Regions from separate parts of the Alteromonas sp. V450 genome, predicted to be linked through region 2. Evidence: riboswitches for the same ligand, from Rfam matches in the RefSeq annotation. Region 2 holds a riboswitch; the other holds the start of a gene.

Region 1 (9,041 bases), 3.3 Mb from region 2:
TGGTACGTTTAACCTTGTAGGCGAAGCAGGTTACCTAGCTTATGACGCTGAATCTGAGGTTGTTCAACCACTAGGTCGCCAACCAGACGGTCACTATGTTAGCTCTGCAAAAGATCTAATTGATGCTACATCTGGCTTTACTCCGTTCTACGCTGACCCTTCTCAAGGTGGTATTCTTGGACTATTGAAGCAAAAAGCAACAATGTCTGAGCGTTATCATGCTGGTGGCCCAGTAGGTTACACAATTACGCTTATGCTTGCTGTAGGCCTATTGATTGGTCTTTACAAGATGATCACGCTAACAATCACCGGCGGCAAAATGCGTTCACAACTTAAGAACGTGAATAGCCCTTCTGAAGGCAACCCGCTAGGTCGCATCCTTAAAGTTTATCAAGAGAACAAAACTGCTGATGCAGAGAACCTTGAACTTAAACTTGATGAAGCGATTCTTCGCGAGCTTCCAAAAATTGAAAGCGGCATCAACGTAATCAAGATTTTCGCAGCGATTGCGCCACTACTTGGTCTACTTGGTACCGTACTTGGTATGATTGAAACTTTCCAAACCATTACATTATTCGGTACTGGTGACCCTCGTATGATGGCAGGAAGTATCTCAATGGCACTTGTAACTACAGCTCAGGGTATTATTGCGGCACTGCCTCTAATTCTTACTCATAGCATCGTAGCTTCTCGTAGCAAGTCAATCATCCACATTCTTGATGAGCAAACTGCGGGTATCGTAGCTGCTCACACAGAGTCGGAGAAGGCGTAATATGAATTACCTGATTGGATTATTTGAATCGGTCAGGGACTTTATCGCTACCGGCGGTGACGTACTTTATTTCGTTGCTGCCGCGCTCTTTCTCATGTGGGTTTTAATGATTGAGCGTTACTGGTATTTAACCTCGGTCTTTCCAAAGGTGAAGAAAAACATCATCGCAAATTGGGATGCCCGAGCTGATACCACTTCATGGTATGCGCATAGAATCCGTGACGCGTGGATTTCTCAAGCGTCAGACGACCTAAACGCTAGAATGCTGATTATCAGAACTATCATCGCAATGTGTCCTCTAATAGGACTTCTTGGAACGGTGACAGGTATGATCAGCGTATTTGAGACAATGGCAACACAGGGCACCAGCAACGCCCGTCTAATGGCAGCTGGTATCTCTATGGCAACTATCCCTACTATGGCAGGAATGGTTGCAGCGCTATCTGGGCTGTTCATCAGTTCACGTCTTGAAGCGAAAGTGAAGCTGGCAAGAGAAGGGCTAGTCGATAGCCTGCCACATCATTAGAGAGAGAGATTATGGCTCGAAAAGTCAGAACCGAGGAAGAAGATGCACAGATTGATATGACGCCCATGCTGGACATCGTATTTATCATGCTAATCTTCTTTATCGTTACCACTGTTTTCGTTAAAGAAGCAGGGATTGAAGTTAACAAGCCAGATGCGAGCCAGGCCGTTCTTCACAAGAATGCAAACATTTTCATTGCTGTAACCGAAGATGGAAATGTATGGCTAGATAAACGTGAAGTAGCGCCGGACAGCGTTAGAGCGAATATTGAACGACTGCTTACCGAGCAGCCAACTGACTACGTAATCATTCAAGCTGATATAAAAGCGAAGCATGGTTTGGTAGTTGAAATTATGGATCAGGTTAAAGCCGCTGGCGTTAACCGAGTCTCGGTAGCGGCAAGGGGATAAGATGTTACGTATAATTGTATCTATATTATTAGGTGCTGGTGTTGCATTTGCCCTTTTCGTTCTGATGGCTAAGTTGATTGAGAACTCATCTAGACCAGCAGACGAAGTGCCTCCTGCACCGGTCATCGATATTGTAATGCAGGAACCCGACGATCAAACGCAAACGCGTACTCGTGTTCCACCACCACCGCCTCCTCAGCCTCCTAAGATGGAGCAAGTGGAGCCGGAAGCAGCAGAACCTGATGCTGATGGATTTAGTCTAGCTATTCCGTCTATAGACACAGGTGGTGTTGGTATTAACATCGGTGGAGTTGGCGCAATGCAGCGTGATGGTGAAGCTACACCAATCGTTCGTATAGACCCGAAATATCCACCTGATGCGGCTCGTGATGGGCGCGAAGGTTGGGTTAGGCTATCTTTCACTATCAATGAAATTGGTGGTGTTGAAGATATCGAAGTTATTGAAGCTGAACCTAAGCGAGTATTCGACCGCGAGGCACGTCGTGCTTTACGTAAGTGGAAATACAAGCCTAAGATTGTTGACGGCAAGGCGGTTAAACAAACCGGTATGTTCGTTCAACTAGACTTTAAACTGGAGCAATGATCATGATGAAACGTAAATTCAAAATGTCAGCTGTTGCTTTAGTGCTAGGTGCAAGTGCGGTGCTTTCAGCACCTGCTGCCCTAGCGCAAACTGCGCCAATTGTTTGTCCAGGTTATGAAAAAGACAAGACTAACTTGGTTGGCGAGCGTACCGGTAAAAAAGTCCAGAAAGCATTCGAACTCTACAATGAAGAGTTAGTTAATGAAGCGCTAGACGTCCTTTATGAAATTGATCCTTCTGACGATTTTGATAAAGCGTACGTTAACCGCTTCATTGGTAATCTTCTAGCTGCGATGGAAGGTCAGGGCGGAAAGGCTTATACCTATCTTGTTAAAGCAGTAGAAAATAAAGCACTTAACGACCTAGAGCATGCTCAAACACTTAAATTGCTTGGCGATTTGAGTATGCAGGAAGAAAAGTACAATGATGCAGTAAATTGGTATGATCAGTGGATGGACTTTACGTGTAAAGAAGATGCTGATGTGTACACGCGCTTGACCCAGGCTTATTACGAATCCAAGCAATTGGATAAGATGATTGAGCCTGCGGATAAAGCGATTGCATTATACGAAAAGCCCAACAAAAACCCATATGTTTTGAAGCTTACGTCGTATTACGAGCGTAAGATGTATAAAGAAACTGTTGAGGTTGCTGAGGAGCTTGTTCGTAACTTCCCTGAGGAACCACGTTGGTGGACTCAGCTTGGTATGTTTTATCTTCAGGTAGAAGAGTACAAGAAAGCACTGTCAATTTTCGAGCTTGCCGATATGCAAGGGTTTCTTGAAAAGGAAAGTGAAGTTAAGGCCTTATCGCAGCTTTATCAAAGCAATGGTATGCCTTACCGTGGTGCCAAAACACTTGAAAAGTTCATTAAAGCCGGTGTTCTTGAAGAAGACGCTGAAATGACTGCAAGTATTGCTAACGCTTATCACTCTGCGAAAGAGTTCAAAACAGCTGCAAAACTATACGGTAAAGCTGCTGCTGCAAGTTCTGATCCAGAGTATTTCCGCAAGCAAGGCACGTTGCTTTTAGTTGCTGAAGACTACAAGGGCGCGGTAAAGGCACTTGAAAAAGCGCTTGAGCGTGGAATTGAAGATCCGGAAAAGATTCACTTCACGCTTATGGAAGCGAATTTTTATGCTGGTGATTATCGCGCCGCATATGCTCATGTTAAAGAGGCAAGAAAGGACCGTTCTTTACGCAGAAATGCGGATGCATGGGAACCTTACATTAAAGAAAAAGCTAAAAATCGCGGAATTAAATTATAATTCGCCGATGATTAGTCTAAAAAGCCTCCAGTTTGGAGGCTTTTTTTTGTGGGGGACCGGCAAAAGCGGAAAGCCCGCACTTTTTGTAGAGTTCTAATTTGGAGAGGAACTACTATAGTAATGGTAACCCACAGTGAATAAGAACTTTGTATGTCTCCTCTAGCGCATAATCACAGTAGCTGACTAGCATGTTTATGTTATTAAGTCCCTGAACTTGGTGACAGTTTGTTTATATCCTTGCACGTCTAGCAGCTTAGCTAGTACTTGCATGTCTGGTTCTTGTTGTGTAAACAGCGCTGCGATTTCTGGATGAGATTTAAAGACTGAAATGATTTTTTCGATTTCATCAGTGTAGAGCGTTAGTCTAGAGTTTTTGCTTGCTAATGCTTCTATGGATATTGCTTTCAGTGTGGGCCAAACGTCATCTATTGTTCGTGTGCCGCGCAAAAATTGCGAGAGCTTTTGCGTATGAATGTAGGCAACGTCTCTACAAAGTTCGCCAAAACGGACATGGGTAAGATTAGACGACAAAAGCGACGCGAGTTGTTGCGTAACATCGACTGCGCGTTGTGAAATAGGATAGATAGCAAGCGCGCTGGTCTCTCCGCTGGCTTTGTTTGGTTTTCTGCCATTATCGACAATAGAAAAATCGTTTTTTGACCAAAATGAATTCAACGATTTTGTTTTTCCATATGAAGTTGTAACAGCATCAATACCTTGTTCACTCGCACATTTTTTTATCTCGTCAACAATGCGACAGCCAATACCTACACCTTGAAAATCCGGCGAGACGGCTATTCTGTTAATTCTCCAATAACGATACGATGCATGCCTAGCGTTTGCTGTAAGCAACGCAATACGTTGCGCACTCAAGTGTCCTTTTGGCCTGCGCTCTCCAGAAGCAATTTTTTCAGCTAAGTTCTGTAATCGCTCAGTTCCTTCTATATTAATTACCGCGGCACCCAAAATCATATTGTTATGTTCAACAATCTGCAAAATCACATCTGGGCTATCTATTATCCGCATAAGGTCATCGGGTGTAGTTTGGTAATGAGCAAGAGAAAGTATCGACATGACTTGTTCGATAGCGTTGTTTTCAAGCTCTTCAAACCCGGTTTGCCTAAGTGCTGGAGCGTTGTTATTTATTGTTGTAGCGGATGTGGGAAGTGCTTTTTCCATTAAAAATACAGAGTTGATAAAGTGCTCTAGCACGTCATCAGGAAACCAGCGAATTGGGGTTAATAGAGAGTATTGTTTAACCGTGTTGCCTGCGCTTTGACAGTCAGTTTGTTCTAACAATCGGGGAAGTAGCTTTTGAACAAACCCTTTTCCACTGCCTTCATAGCCTTGCACTGTTGTGCTTAGTAACCATTGCTTATTTGCTTGCACTATATTGTTAACAACGTTGATTGGCAAAGAAGCAGCTTCATCGACAATAACTATGTCGAATTCTTTATTGGTCTTTAAGAGTATTGGGTTATCGGGAGCCACCCACTTTACGGCTCCAAAATTGTCAAGATGATCGCCCTTTGTCGGTGCGCTAATTGCGTCGGATGCTTGTGTTTGATTTACTGGATATAGGTGTTCAAAAACCTTTGAAACATTTTCACGTAAACTACTCGTTATAAGTACATGTTTACCTTGCTGCAGCAAATGTTGTGTGAATAATGCGAGTAATGTGGATTTGCCCCGTCCTCTTGGTGCCGTCAAAGTGGCTTGCAGCGTGTTGGCGTGTTCTTCCTTTACAAGCTGTTCAAAAACATGTTTTTGTTCAGCAGATTTAAACATTGTGCTACAAAATTTGGTCACGTCATCACGATGGTACGTCTTAGTTTTCGGGCGAGTAAATGCGCCATTCTCATACATCGCAATCCATTTGTTTTGCTTAATAAGTTCGATTAAACGCAAAATGTATCTGCTTTTTTGCTGTGAAAAGCCATGTGACGTTGATAGTGGAGTAAAATGAAAGGGCCACTTTGAAAAGTCAGGACATACGATTATTAAGCAGCCTTCTGCTCTTATGGTGCCAGCGACTGCTGTAATGATACTTGGGCTGAATTTTTCACGACAATCTATTATCGCAATATCATTTTCACTGCCTAACGCCCGCTGGCGCTTTTTGCCTGACAGTTCGTCGTAACTAAAAAGTTTTAAACATACACCAGAGGGTACACAATCTGTGACGGTTTTTATTGTGTTATCGCAGAACGTATTAGAACCGGATATAACTAAGAGCCGTCGATGGTAAAACGCAGTTTGTGCTATTCGTTTAGATGAGTAGGGCTCAAAAAGCCATCTAGTATATTGTTCTAGCGCCATGTAAGAAATTTTTCGGTATAATATTGAGATATAGTAGCGATTTATACAGAGGAATTCGAATGCGCTTTCTTTCTCGGCGTCTTGTTATGCCAAACGACCTTAATTACGCCAACTCTTTATTCGGCGGCCGCGCGTTAGAATGGATAGACGAAGAAGCTGCAATTTGGGCGATTTGTCAGCTAGAAACTAATTGCTTGGTTACCAAGCATATTGGTGAAATTAGCTTCGAATCTCCGGCTATGCAGGGCGATATTGTCGAGTTTGGACTTCAAACTAAAGCAGTTGGCCGCACATCCATTACCGTCAGCTGTCTGGTGCGCAACAAAGCGACGAAGAAAACTATCTGTTTTGCCGATGATATCGTATTTGTTAAGGTTGACCCAGAAACACGTCAACCAACGTCACACGGCAAAACATTAGAAGGCCTAAAAGCCCAGACTGATGATGAAGTACGTCGTCTGAATATGAATACTGAAGCTTAATAGACTATAAACCTCAAAGCCTTATATCATATAAAAATTATGACGTTAGCTTAACGTCTTATCCGCTTGACGGCGTATATCTAACTGGTAGACTCCGTCGCAGATGTTGACGTTGCTAGTTTTAGTCGCTCAACGCTATACCAAGGGGTGTCCGTTTTCGGTCTGAGATCCACATTCGTGGGAACCCTTAAACCTGATCCGGATAATACCGGCGTAGGGATGGTTCACAACATAGCCTTATCACCTGCCGTTAGACCCGGATCCTTTTTCTTAAATAAGAACAAGAGATCCCATGTATAAAACACTTTTCACTCTTTCACTGCTCGCTAGTTCTGTTGCGGCTTATGCGCAAGAAACTGCAACAAGTGACACTACAAATAGTGCACCTTCGGATATAGAACGCGTCGTCGTATCAGGTGATTTTCGTCAAACCACTTTGGATCAGTTAAGTGCTAGCGCGACTATTTTAGACCAAGAACGTCTTCGCAGCAGACAGCCTTCTCATATTGACAGCGTGCTAAACAGTATTCCAAATGTGAACTTTGCTGCTGGCGCATCTCGTGGCCGCTTCATACAAATACGTGGTATTGGCGAGCGTAGTCAGTTCGCCGAGCCTATCAATCCTTCGGTAAGCTTTATCGTCGATGAATTCGATTTTTCAGGTCTAGCTGCAGCAGGCCTCATTTTCGATACCAAGCAGCTAGAGGTCTATCGAGGCCCTCAGGCTACCTTGTATGGTACAGGTGCATTGGCTGGTGCAGTTAAACTCTCTAGTAATGATGTGGGTAGCAACTCCCCAGACTATGTTGAAGCCCGCATTGGGAACAAAGACAGTTACCGTATTGAGGGGGCCACTGGAGATGATATAAGTGCTGATTGGGGATATCGCGTTGCACTTGTACATAACCGAAGCGATGGCTTTGTAGAAAATACCTTTTTAGATAGAAGTGACACCAATAATATTGACGAAACCGCGTTGCGGTTCGCTTTAGAAGGTAACATAGACAAGCGGACTACGCTTGCGCTTACCTATCGCTGGTACGATATTGATAATGGCTATGATGCGTTTTCGCTCGATAACGACAATAAAACGCTTTCAGACGAGCCTGGTTTTGATGAGCATCAAACCCACGCGGTAAGTGCCCGTTCTACCACGTCGACATCAGGTGGTGACTTTATCCTTATAGCCACCCATGCTTCTCACAATATTGCTTATGGCTACGATGAAGATTGGACATTTACAGGTTTTCATCCCGATGGTTACACGTCTTTTGACGCGTATTACCGCGATGTTGAAACGCAAACTGGCGAGATCCGTTTCGTATCGTCCGAAGAAGCGGCGCTTTTTGGCGGCATGACTGATTGGACATTAGGTATATTTTACAAAAGTACGGAAGAGAAGCTACGTCGCCAATACACGTATTTAGACGGTGATTTTGCGAGTAAATATTCGCCAACCACGACTGCTATTTATGCCCAGACAGAAAGTGATCTGAACGATAATTTGGTACTCGTTGCCGGATTGAGGCTAGAAAACTACGACTTTGACTACGCGGATAACAATCAACTAGCACGCGCGTTTGATACAACTATGGTTGGCGGTAAAGTTGCGCTTCAGTATACGCAGGGCAACCACTTTTATTACGGCAGTATTTCACGTGGGTTTAAAGGTGCGGGCTTTAACCCTGACAGCCGAGTAAACGATAATCAGCGATTCTTCGACGAAGAATACAATTGGAACTATGAGGTAGGTGTAAAAGGACCGCTGCTTACGCCTGATCTTATTGCTCGAGCTGCAATTTTCTACATGGATAGGACAGACACGCAGGTGAGTGATTTTGACGTTATCACCCGTGATGACGGCACGGCAGGATTTGTAGACATTATAGATAATGCAGACTTAGGCACAAACAAAGGGGCGGAACTTGAGCTTACTTGGTTTGCTAGCGATGCATGGCAGCTAGATGCAAGCGTTGGTTACCTAAGCGCTACATTTGAAGGATATACACTCGCAGACGGAACTGAAGTGACTGAGCAAAGACAGGCTCAATCACCTAAATGGACGGCAAACGTTTACAGTGAGTACGCATTTACAGACACCATGCTTTGGCGTGTAGATGTAGACTATAAGAGCGAATACCGTTTTTCTGACGGACATAATGTAACCGCGCCAAGTACAACACTGGTTAATTCTGAAATTGTAGTGTTACACGGCGATTGGCAGACCTCACTTTGGGTTCAAAATGCATTTGATCGCGAATACTATACTCGTGGATTTGGTGGTTTCAGCAACGACCCTCGCGATGGGTATGCTTTTGAAGAGCCGTATTACCAAATAGGTAACGGTCGTCAGTTTGGCGTTACTGTTAAGTACGCGTTTTAAAATAAAAGGAAACAGGCATGCAAGTTATGGTTGAACTGTCGTTGTACCCTTTGGTTAACGAATATATTCCACCTATTCAAAATTTTATCGATAGGTTAAATGGCTATAGTGATATCACGGTTTCAACAAGTTCAACCAGCACGCAGGTTACGGGTGATTACGGTGTGGTTATGAAGGTACTTGGTGAAGAAATGCAAAGAACCCATGAAGAAGTGGGGCAGGCTATTTTCGTGGCTAAGTTCTTAAACTTCGATGCCATGCAATCACGAAAATCCTC
Region 2 (9,041 bases):
AAGCACATCATCCAGCCACTTTTTAAGTAACGGTGTCATCGACCACCAATAAATAGGGAATTGAATAACAATACGATCGTGCTCTAAAAGCAGCTTTTGCTCCTTGTCTTTGTCAATTTGAAAGTCGGGATACTCGTTGTACATATCGCGGCTCGTGCTCACTTTTCCAGATGCAATAATTTGCTTTTGCCAAGTATTATTCACTCTGGATGTTGCTAAGTTGGGGTGGAATACCAAGTGTAAAATCTTCATAACGCCCTCTTAAATAAGACCAAACTGTTTTAGTGCGGCAGATGCAACTGTATCTCCGAACTCTTGAACGAAATGTCCGGCCTCTGGCACTTCCATTGGCTCTGGGCACCCTCTAATAACACCCTGCATGAAATGCATAACATCTGGCCCCAACATTTTATCTTTCATACCAATAGCCATGAAGGTTTCCCCATCCCAATCATTCTTCCAAAAAGAGAAGGCTCTAGTAGAAGTTTCAATACACACTTGATCGGGGTTTGCGACAATTTTGGGAAACTTCAATACCCCTGATAAGTAACTGCTGTCAGGGAATGGTGCAGCGTAAGCGTTAGCTTCGTCTTCATTGATAGTAGGTGCATATTGCTTAAAGAAGTGCGACAGCGACAGCGGATTAGCTTTTACAATATCGTCATGCCATTCAATAAACGCTGGCGCAATAACAGGCTCCACCAACAGTCCCGTATTCATAATGATTAAACGTTTAAACCGGCGCTGCATATCCATAGGCAATGTAAGCCCAAGTAAACCACCCCAGTCTTGGCATACCAATGTAATGTTTTTAAGGTCTAGGCGTTCAATAAGCTGTATTAAATAATTGCGGTGAAACTCGAAGGTGTAAGTATCTTCACCGATAGGTTTATCTGATTTACCAAAACCTAATAAATCGGGCGCAACGACACGACCACCCGCTTTAACAAACTCTGGAATCATTTTTCTGTATAAATAACTCCAAGCGGGCTCACCATGAAGACAAAGAAATACATTCTCTGCGCCTTTGCTACCTTCATCAATATAGTGGCCACGCAAGCCTTCATACCCTTCAAGATCATCTACATAGTTGGGCTCAAAAGGGTAATCAACGAGATTTTTAAATCTGTCATCGGGGGTTCTTAACGCTTTAATCATCACACATCCTCATAAACTCGGCTACAACACCACAAATTAGGTCATGCGACCTAACCCTTGAAACATTAGGTCATCCGACCTAAAATATCAAGCCGTTATTTTGGAAAAATCACCGCGCTTTAGGTAAATTACTCTAAGTGAAGAAAAAATTGATAAGCAAAGGCAGCATGAAAAAGAGCGAAAAATCAGAGAAAATATTAGACGTCGCATTAACTTTGCTAAAAAATGAGGGTGACTATGGTGTAACCATGAGGCAAGTTGCTGCTGGTGCAAATATGACATTAAGCAACGTGCAGTATTACTTCAAAAACAAAGATAACTTGCTTGTTGCTCTTGCCGACCGTTACTTTCAATCGTGCCTGTCTGAAATGCGCGAAATGCCCAAACTTACGTCTGAAGCTACCCTACATGAAGACCTGACATCCTTAGTAAAAGCGTTTTTATGCCACGGACTTGAACTGTCAGAAATGTGTCGTATATTTCGCGAATATTGGGCAATTTCCACTAGAAATGCTGCCATTGAACAGTATTTAAAAGCCTATTACCAATCATCTGCACAGGTGCTTAATGCTATTTTCAGCCCTGTAGCTGCAACACCAGACAACGCCTCAAAAGCTGTAGCGTTATTCATACCCTTTGTAGAAGGCTATTCGATTACTGCCATGTCACTAACAACCGACTTCGAAGGTGACGTTAAAGATATGTGCGATTTATTACATATGATTTTGCTTCGCCCATAGTGCGACTTTTAGCATTTCCCTACTCTTCAGCACTTGTAATCTTTTCGGCATTGACGATATAGTAAAAAGGAATTGTTGATTTGTGTTGTGTAATTAACACGAATCAAAGTAACAACTTGTCGGAGTGCTTAACTGGTAATCCAGTAAGCTGAGACCGCGAAAGTGGGATCCGTAGAACCTGATCAGGCTAATACCTGCGAAGGGAACAAGAAAATGCAGTGTGCACAACGTTAAGCGGTCGTTTGGCGTTGTGAAGCGAAATTGTTTTACTGTTGGTGATTGCCATAATGTCTTGAGGTGCTATTAGACACCACAGGTAGGCAACGTACGAATAATGCTAGATAAGCATTCACGTTGTTAAGGCCGTTCTCACCACAGCCCTTTACGAACAATATCGCTAAAGTAACGGGTTTATCGCCGTCTACACTTACACGTTGTATTCTCCTTCACTCCTGACAAGCATTTTTTGAACCTAAATCTACAAGGTAAAATGCTATGTCTAACAGACGCGAACAACGCCAACAAGCGCAGCAATTCATTAATGAACTAGCGGGCGAAGCTTACCCCAATTCAACACGCCATTATGAGTGTGGTAGCCGAGACGATATTCGTGTGGCTATGCGCCTTATACACCAGCACGACAGCTTAGTCGGTGGCACCGAAGAAAACCCCATTCTAGAGCCAAACCCGCCTATTCCAGTGTACGATACCTCTGGGCCCTATGGCGATCCGCAGGAAAACATTGATGTACACAAAGGTTTAGCACCGCTTCGCCAAAAATGGATTGAGGAGCGCAGCGATACTGTAGAACTAGCAGGCGTGTCATCGAGCTTTGCCAAAGAGCGTGAAAACGACATTTTTACCGAAGATTTCCGCTTTATTCGCAGCCGCAAACCACTAAAAGCCAAAGCGGGTAAAAACGTTACCCAGCTTCACTATGCAAGACAGGGCATTGTTACCCCAGAAATGGAATACATTGCCATTAGAGAAAATATGGGTCGACAGGCCATTAAAGAGGCAGAACTAACCCAGCAGCACAAAGGGGAGCACTTTGGCGCTAACCTACCAGACACCATCACGCCTGAATTTGTTCGCCAAGAAGTCGCCGCTGGACGTGCCATTATTCCGTGTAATATCAATCATCCCGAGTTAGAACCCATGATTATTGGCCGCAATTTCTTGGTGAAGATTAACGCCAATATCGGTAATTCGGCGGTAACCTCGTCTATTGAGGAGGAGGTAGAAAAGCTTGTGTGGTCAACGCGCTGGGGCGCCGACACAATTATGGATTTATCTACCGGCAGAAACATTCACGAAACCCGTGAATGGCTGCTGCGCAACAGCCCGGTTCCTCTTGGCACCGTACCCATTTATCAGGCACTGGAAAAAGTGAATGGCGTGGCGGAAGATTTAACGTGGGAGATGTTTAAAGACACCCTAATTGAGCAAGCCGAGCAGGGGGTAGACTACTTCACTATTCACGCTGGCGTGCTATTGGAATACGTACACCTTACCGCGAAGCGGGTTACTGGTATTGTGTCTCGCGGAGGCTCGATAATGGCAAAGTGGTGCTTAAGTCACCACCAGCAAAGCTTTTTGTACGAACACTTTCACGATATTTGTGAGATTTGCGCAAAGTACGATGTGGCGCTGTCATTAGGTGACGGCCTGCGCCCGGGCAGCGTAGCTGATGCTAACGACGATGCGCAGTTCTCCGAGTTACGCACTCTTGGTGAGCTAACCAAAATTGCATGGGAATACGATGTTCAAGTAATGATTGAAGGCCCAGGTCATGTGCCAATGCACATGATAAAAGCAAACATGGAAGAGCAGCTTAAACACTGCCACGAAGCGCCGTTTTATACCCTTGGGCCACTTACCACTGACATTGCACCGGGTTATGATCATTTCACTTCAGGCATTGGTGCAGCAATGATTGGCTGGTATGGCTGTGCCATGCTGTGCTACGTAACGCCAAAAGAGCATTTAGGCCTGCCGAATAAAGAAGACGTTAAACAAGGCTTAATTACTTACAAAATTGCGGCTCACGCAGCCGACTTAGCAAAAGGCCATCCCGGCGCTCAAATTCGCGACAACGCCATGTCGAAGGCACGCTTTGAATTTAGATGGGAAGACCAGTTTAACTTAGCGCTCGACCCTCATACTGCCAGGGCTTATCACGATGAAACCTTGCCGCAGGCGTCTGGCAAAGTGGCCCACTTTTGCTCTATGTGCGGCCCGAAATTCTGCAGCATGAAAATTTCTCAAGAGGTTCGCGACGTTGCCAAACAAACCGAGAAAGATAAGGGTATGCAAGAAATGGCATCGGCCTTCAATAAAACGGGCGCTGAACTGTACCACGCTGCTGATAGCAAGGTTGGAATGCCATGACAGAGCAGGTTGAGCAATTCACCGCCTCACAGCAGCCGGTTGTATGGTGTATAGGTGGTGTAGATTCTAGTGGTGGCGCGGGCGTGACCCGCGACGCCATTACGTTTGCCGATTTAGGCGTACATGCCTGTATTTTAACCACGCAGCTTACCGTGCAATCAAATACACTCATGCTTTCAAAAGAAAGCGCCAGTGCATCGGCACTTAATCAACAATGGCAAGTACTCGCCCAAAGCACGCCAGCACAAGCTATCAAAATAGGCGCCATTGCCAACGATGAACAGGCCCTATTGCTATGCGCACGAATACAATCACTGCCTACGCCTAAACCCTTTGTTGTATGGGACCCAGTGTTAAGGACATCGTCGGGGGGAAAGCTCAGCGATTTGAGCGACGGGGCGATTGAGGCGTTGTTACGTACCGTTGATTTAGTTACACCAAACATACAAGAACTACAATGGCTTACAGCAACACAGGTTAGCGACCATAACACGCTATTTACAGCTGCCGGACACCTTATGGATAAAGGAGCCCATGCGCTATACATCAAAGGCGGTCACGCCCGCTGGCAGCAAAACGTTTGCGATACCTTTATCAGCGCCTCGCACACGTTAAATTTTATGCAGCCGCGCGTGAATACCGGCAAACTCCGTGGTACAGGCTGCATGCTGGCAAGCGCTATCACGGCGTTTGTTGTTAATGGCTACGATATAGAAGACGCACTAACACTGGCTAATGCTTATGTTAGTGAAGTACGCCATAAAACGCTGCAAGGGCAAACGCGTTCATCAATGCATAATAACCCCGTTGCTTTTGCTAGAATTAACGGCTTTCCCAGTAACGCTAACCTTTTTCCAAGCGTTTCTTTTGAGCGTGAAAACTGTGAGTGCGCCAGCACGCTGTGCCATCACAAAGCAAATGAAAACCAAAACGCATTCGCGCCACTTGTGCATACAAAGCTTGGCATTTATCCGGTAGTAGACAGTATAGATTGGCTTGCCAAGCTTATTCCAACCGGGGTGAAGATAATTCAGCTACGGGTAAAGCATGGGTCAGAGTCTGAAATTCGTGAACAAATTCGACAGGCTGTGCTGCTGACTGAAAACACAGACTGCCAGCTTTTTATCAACGACCACTGGGCCCTTGCAATAGAGCTTGGTGCATTTGGCGTACATCTGGGCCAAGAAGATATTTACAGTGCCGACCTTAACGCCATTCAAAATGCCGGCCTTCGACTAGGCGTGTCTACACATGGTTTTGCTGAAATACAGCGCATTAAGCGCCTGAACCCCTCGTACATTGCATTAGGGCATATATTTCCCACGACAACGAAAGACATGCCGTCACAACCACAAGGCGTTGAACGATTAGCCAAATACGTAGCATTGTGCGGGAATATTCCCACTGTCGCTATTGGTGGTATCAATCAGCAACGCATAAAAGCAGTGGCGAACACTGGGGTAGACAGTATTGCAGTTGTAACTGCAATCACTCGTGCTGGCGACCCCATTGCGGCATATCACGAACTGGCTAGTGAAGCCGGCTTTAATAGTGAGGCAGGAGGCACACCTTGCTAACGCATCAAGAGATAAAGCGGTATAGCCGACAATTATTACTCGATGACATAGACGAGGAAGGCCAGCGTAACATCGCTAACGCACACGTGGTTATTATCGGGCTGGGCGGGCTTGGCAGTGTTGCGGCCCGATATCTTATAGGCGCAGGTGTGGCCGCTCAGTGCAAAGCCCGTGCAACAGCGCCTCCCTGTGAAGGAAAGCTTACCCTGGTAGACGGTGACACTGTTGATGTAAGCAATCTTCAGCGGCAAACAAGCTACAACGAAATGCATTTAGGCGAACTAAAAACTAATGCGCTAAAAAGCGAATTACAAAAAGTGAACCCCTATGCAAGCATCGAACTTAAAAGTCGATTTGCTGATAGTAAGAACTTACATACCATTATTCAAAATGCCACCTGCGTTTTAGACTGCACTGACAATGTCACGGTGCGCAAAGCGATTAACAAGGCGTGCGTTAGTGCTAAGGTTCCACTGTTTATTGCGTCGGCCAGTGGCCTTACCTGGCAAGCGATAAATATTAACAACGCGCTCAATGAAAGCGGCTGTTACCACTGCTTAGTCAGTCATATTCAAGTGAATGAAAACTGTGTAAGCCAAGGTATTTTGGGGCCTGTTGTGGGCATGGCGGCATGTCATCAGGCCACACAAGTTTTACTGTACTTAGCGAAAAAAGCTCACGCGAACATTAAGTGGGGACACTACATTCATGCCGATGCCGCTCAGGGCAAAATGCAATCATTTTTTCTTCCCCCCTCTGCCAACTGCGAGGTATGCCAATGACACAAATTCGACTACACGTTAATAACCAAGCCATTAACGCTATATCGCCCATATCAATTGCTGAACTTGTTGCGCTTAATCAGTTAGGTAGCGAAGGAACCGCCATTGCCTGCAATAACACCATTATCAGCAAGCAAGAATGGGCTACAACCTATTTAAAAGACAACGACAGCCTAGATGTTTTTACATTAGTAGCAGGGGGATAATATGCTCACTTTAGCCGACCAAACCTTTTCCTCTCGTCTGCTGACGGGCACAGGCAAATTCAGTAATGTTGCCACCATGCGCCAGGCAGTAGAGGCCTCACAAAGCGCGATCGTCACCTTGGCAATGAAGCGGGTAGCAGCAGAAAGCCAGCAAGACAGCACATTAAAAGCGCTTAAAGCACTTGGCGTTACCTTACTCCCTAACACCTCTGGTGCAAAAACCGCTGAAGAGGCCGTGTTCGCCGCTGAATTGGCTTATGAGGCCATAGGGAGTCACTGGATTAAATTAGAAATTCATCCCGATCAACGCTATTTATTACCCGACCCCATCGAAACATTAAAAGCCGCCAGCATGCTGGTAAAAAAAGGGTTTAAGGTTTTGCCCTATTGCGGCGCCGACCCCGTGTTGTGCAAACGCTTGGAAGATGTTGGCTGCGCTGCTGTTATGCCCTTAGGTGCCCCCATTGGCAGCAACCAAGGGCTGCAGACCAAACCGTTTTTAGAAATTATTGTAGAGCAAGCGCGCATTCCGGTTATTGTAGATGCAGGCATTGGTAAACCCAGTGAAGCAATGGCAGCCATGGAGCTTGGTGTAGACGCAGTATTAGTAAATACCGCCATTGCAACGGCGCGAAATCCTGTCGCCATGGCACAGGCGTTTGCCAGTGCGGTAGAAACGGGCCGTCAAGCCTTCGAAGCAGGGCTTGGCGCTACACATCGTACTGCTCACGCTTCAAGCCCGCTGACTGCATTTTTGGAGTCTACTACATGAAAGTAGCCAACGCGTTGTTGCAGCAAGATCTCTCCCATTTGTCGCTGTCAATCAACAGTAAAAACGCCCATGACGTAGAACATGCCCTAAAGAGTACAGTGCTAACGCTCGATGATTTTATGGCGCTAATTTCTCCTGCGGCCAAGCCCTACTTAGAAGATATGGCACAGCGCGCGTTTGCCCTTGCGCGCCACCGTTTTGGCAACACCATGCAGCTGTTTGTACCTTTGTATTTATCAAATTTATGCGCAAACGAATGTACTTACTGCGGCTTTACCATGAGCAACAAAATTAAGCGCACCACATTAAGCACACCGCAGGTTTTAAGTGAAATAGCCGCCATTAACGCAATGGGGTTTTCACAAGTGCTACTGGTAACCGGCGAACATGAAAGCAAAGTGGGTATGGCGTACTTTGAAAAAACCCTTGCCGCCATTCGCGATAAGGTCAGCTACCTCATGATGGAAGTACAGCCACTGAAACAAAACGAATATGCAAAGCTAAAAACCTTGGGCTTAGATGCTGTGCTGGTGTATCAGGAAACCTATTGTCCAAAGCATTATGCGAACTTCCACACACGTGGCAAGAAACAGGATTTTTTATGGCGTCTTGAAGCCTCTGATCGCCTCGGACAGGCGGGTATTGATAAAATAGGTATTGGTGCGCTACTCGGTTTGGGTGACTGGCGCGTTGACAGCGCGATGACGGCGCTGCACGGTAAACTGCTTCAACAGCATTACTGGAAAAGTCGGGTGTCTATTGCATTTCCTCGTCTTCGCAGTTGCGAGGGCAATACAACAGGGGGTAATGCATTAATGAATAACAAACTGCCCAATGAACGGGATTTACTTCAGCTTATTTGTGCGCATCGCATTTTTAACCCTTATGCAGAGCTGTCTTTGTCAACCCGCGAGTCTAGCGCTTTTCGCGACGGTGCAATGTCGCTTGGGGTAACGTCTATGAGCGCAGCATCGCAAACTCAGCCCGGCGGTTACAGTGAACCTACGCAAGCGCTCAATCAGTTTGATATTGACGATAATCGCCCCGTAGAGGCCGTGGTACGCGCAATACGAGCGCAAGGCTTAGAGCCCGTATGGAAAGATTGGATGATGTTTAAGAATGTGCCAAATATGGCCTGTGAATAACAGTAAAGACTAAATAGCGTTCGATTGCCTATGTGCAAGCGCGTTGTATTAACGCCCTAGTTTTTCTAATGCAAAATAAAAGAAAATTTGTTTTGCTTTCGCCATTTCACCCCCGTACAATCCGCGCAATTTTTAGCCAGACCACTCACTAACCGTCTGGCTTTTTTATCCGATTTATCCCATATTAAATTTATCTATAGCCGAGGAACCTGCGTTGGATACCGCTGAATTTATTCAAATTCGAAAATTTATCGTGAAGCTTGGAAAAAT

What was found. Region 2 has a riboswitch for thiamine pyrophosphate ahead of thiC (phosphomethylpyrimidine synthase ThiC). Riboswitches for the same ligand answer to the same signal wherever they lie in the genome.
Region 1: another riboswitch for thiamine pyrophosphate. It lies ahead of BK026_RS00695 (TonB-dependent receptor); the one in region 2 lies ahead of thiC (phosphomethylpyrimidine synthase ThiC).

Annotation. Positions count from the first base shown of each region.
Region 1 covers NZ_MODU01000004.1:141,834-150,874, forward strand. Annotated here, with positions in the region: gene BK026_RS00660 (MotA/TolQ/ExbB proton channel family protein) at 1-772, shown strand, start outside; gene BK026_RS00665 (MotA/TolQ/ExbB proton channel family protein) at 774-1,298, shown strand; gene BK026_RS00670 (biopolymer transporter ExbD) at 1,310-1,708, shown strand; gene BK026_RS00675 (energy transducer TonB) at 1,710-2,312, shown strand; gene BK026_RS00680 (lipopolysaccharide assembly protein LapB) at 2,315-3,580, shown strand; gene BK026_RS00685 (GNAT family N-acetyltransferase) at 3,773-5,899, opposite strand; gene BK026_RS00690 (acyl-CoA thioesterase) at 5,959-6,381, shown strand; TPP riboswitch at 6,515-6,618, shown strand; gene BK026_RS00695 (TonB-dependent receptor) at 6,674-8,764, shown strand; gene BK026_RS00700 (hypothetical protein) at 8,782-9,041, shown strand, end outside.
Region 2 covers NZ_MODU01000004.1:3,478,719-3,487,759, reverse strand. Annotated here, with positions in the region: gene BK026_RS15360 (NAD(P)H-dependent oxidoreductase) at 1-252, opposite strand, end outside; gene BK026_RS15355 (haloalkane dehalogenase) at 262-1,158, opposite strand; gene BK026_RS15350 (TetR/AcrR family transcriptional regulator) at 1,326-1,898, shown strand; TPP riboswitch at 2,009-2,120, shown strand; gene thiC (phosphomethylpyrimidine synthase ThiC) at 2,394-4,289, shown strand; gene thiE (thiamine phosphate synthase) at 4,286-5,866, shown strand; gene BK026_RS15335 (HesA/MoeB/ThiF family protein) at 5,860-6,648, shown strand; gene thiS (sulfur carrier protein ThiS) at 6,645-6,854, shown strand; gene BK026_RS15325 (thiazole synthase) at 6,856-7,626, shown strand; gene thiH (2-iminoacetate synthase ThiH) at 7,623-8,771, shown strand; gene BK026_RS15315 (threonine/serine exporter ThrE family protein) at 8,986-9,041, shown strand, end outside.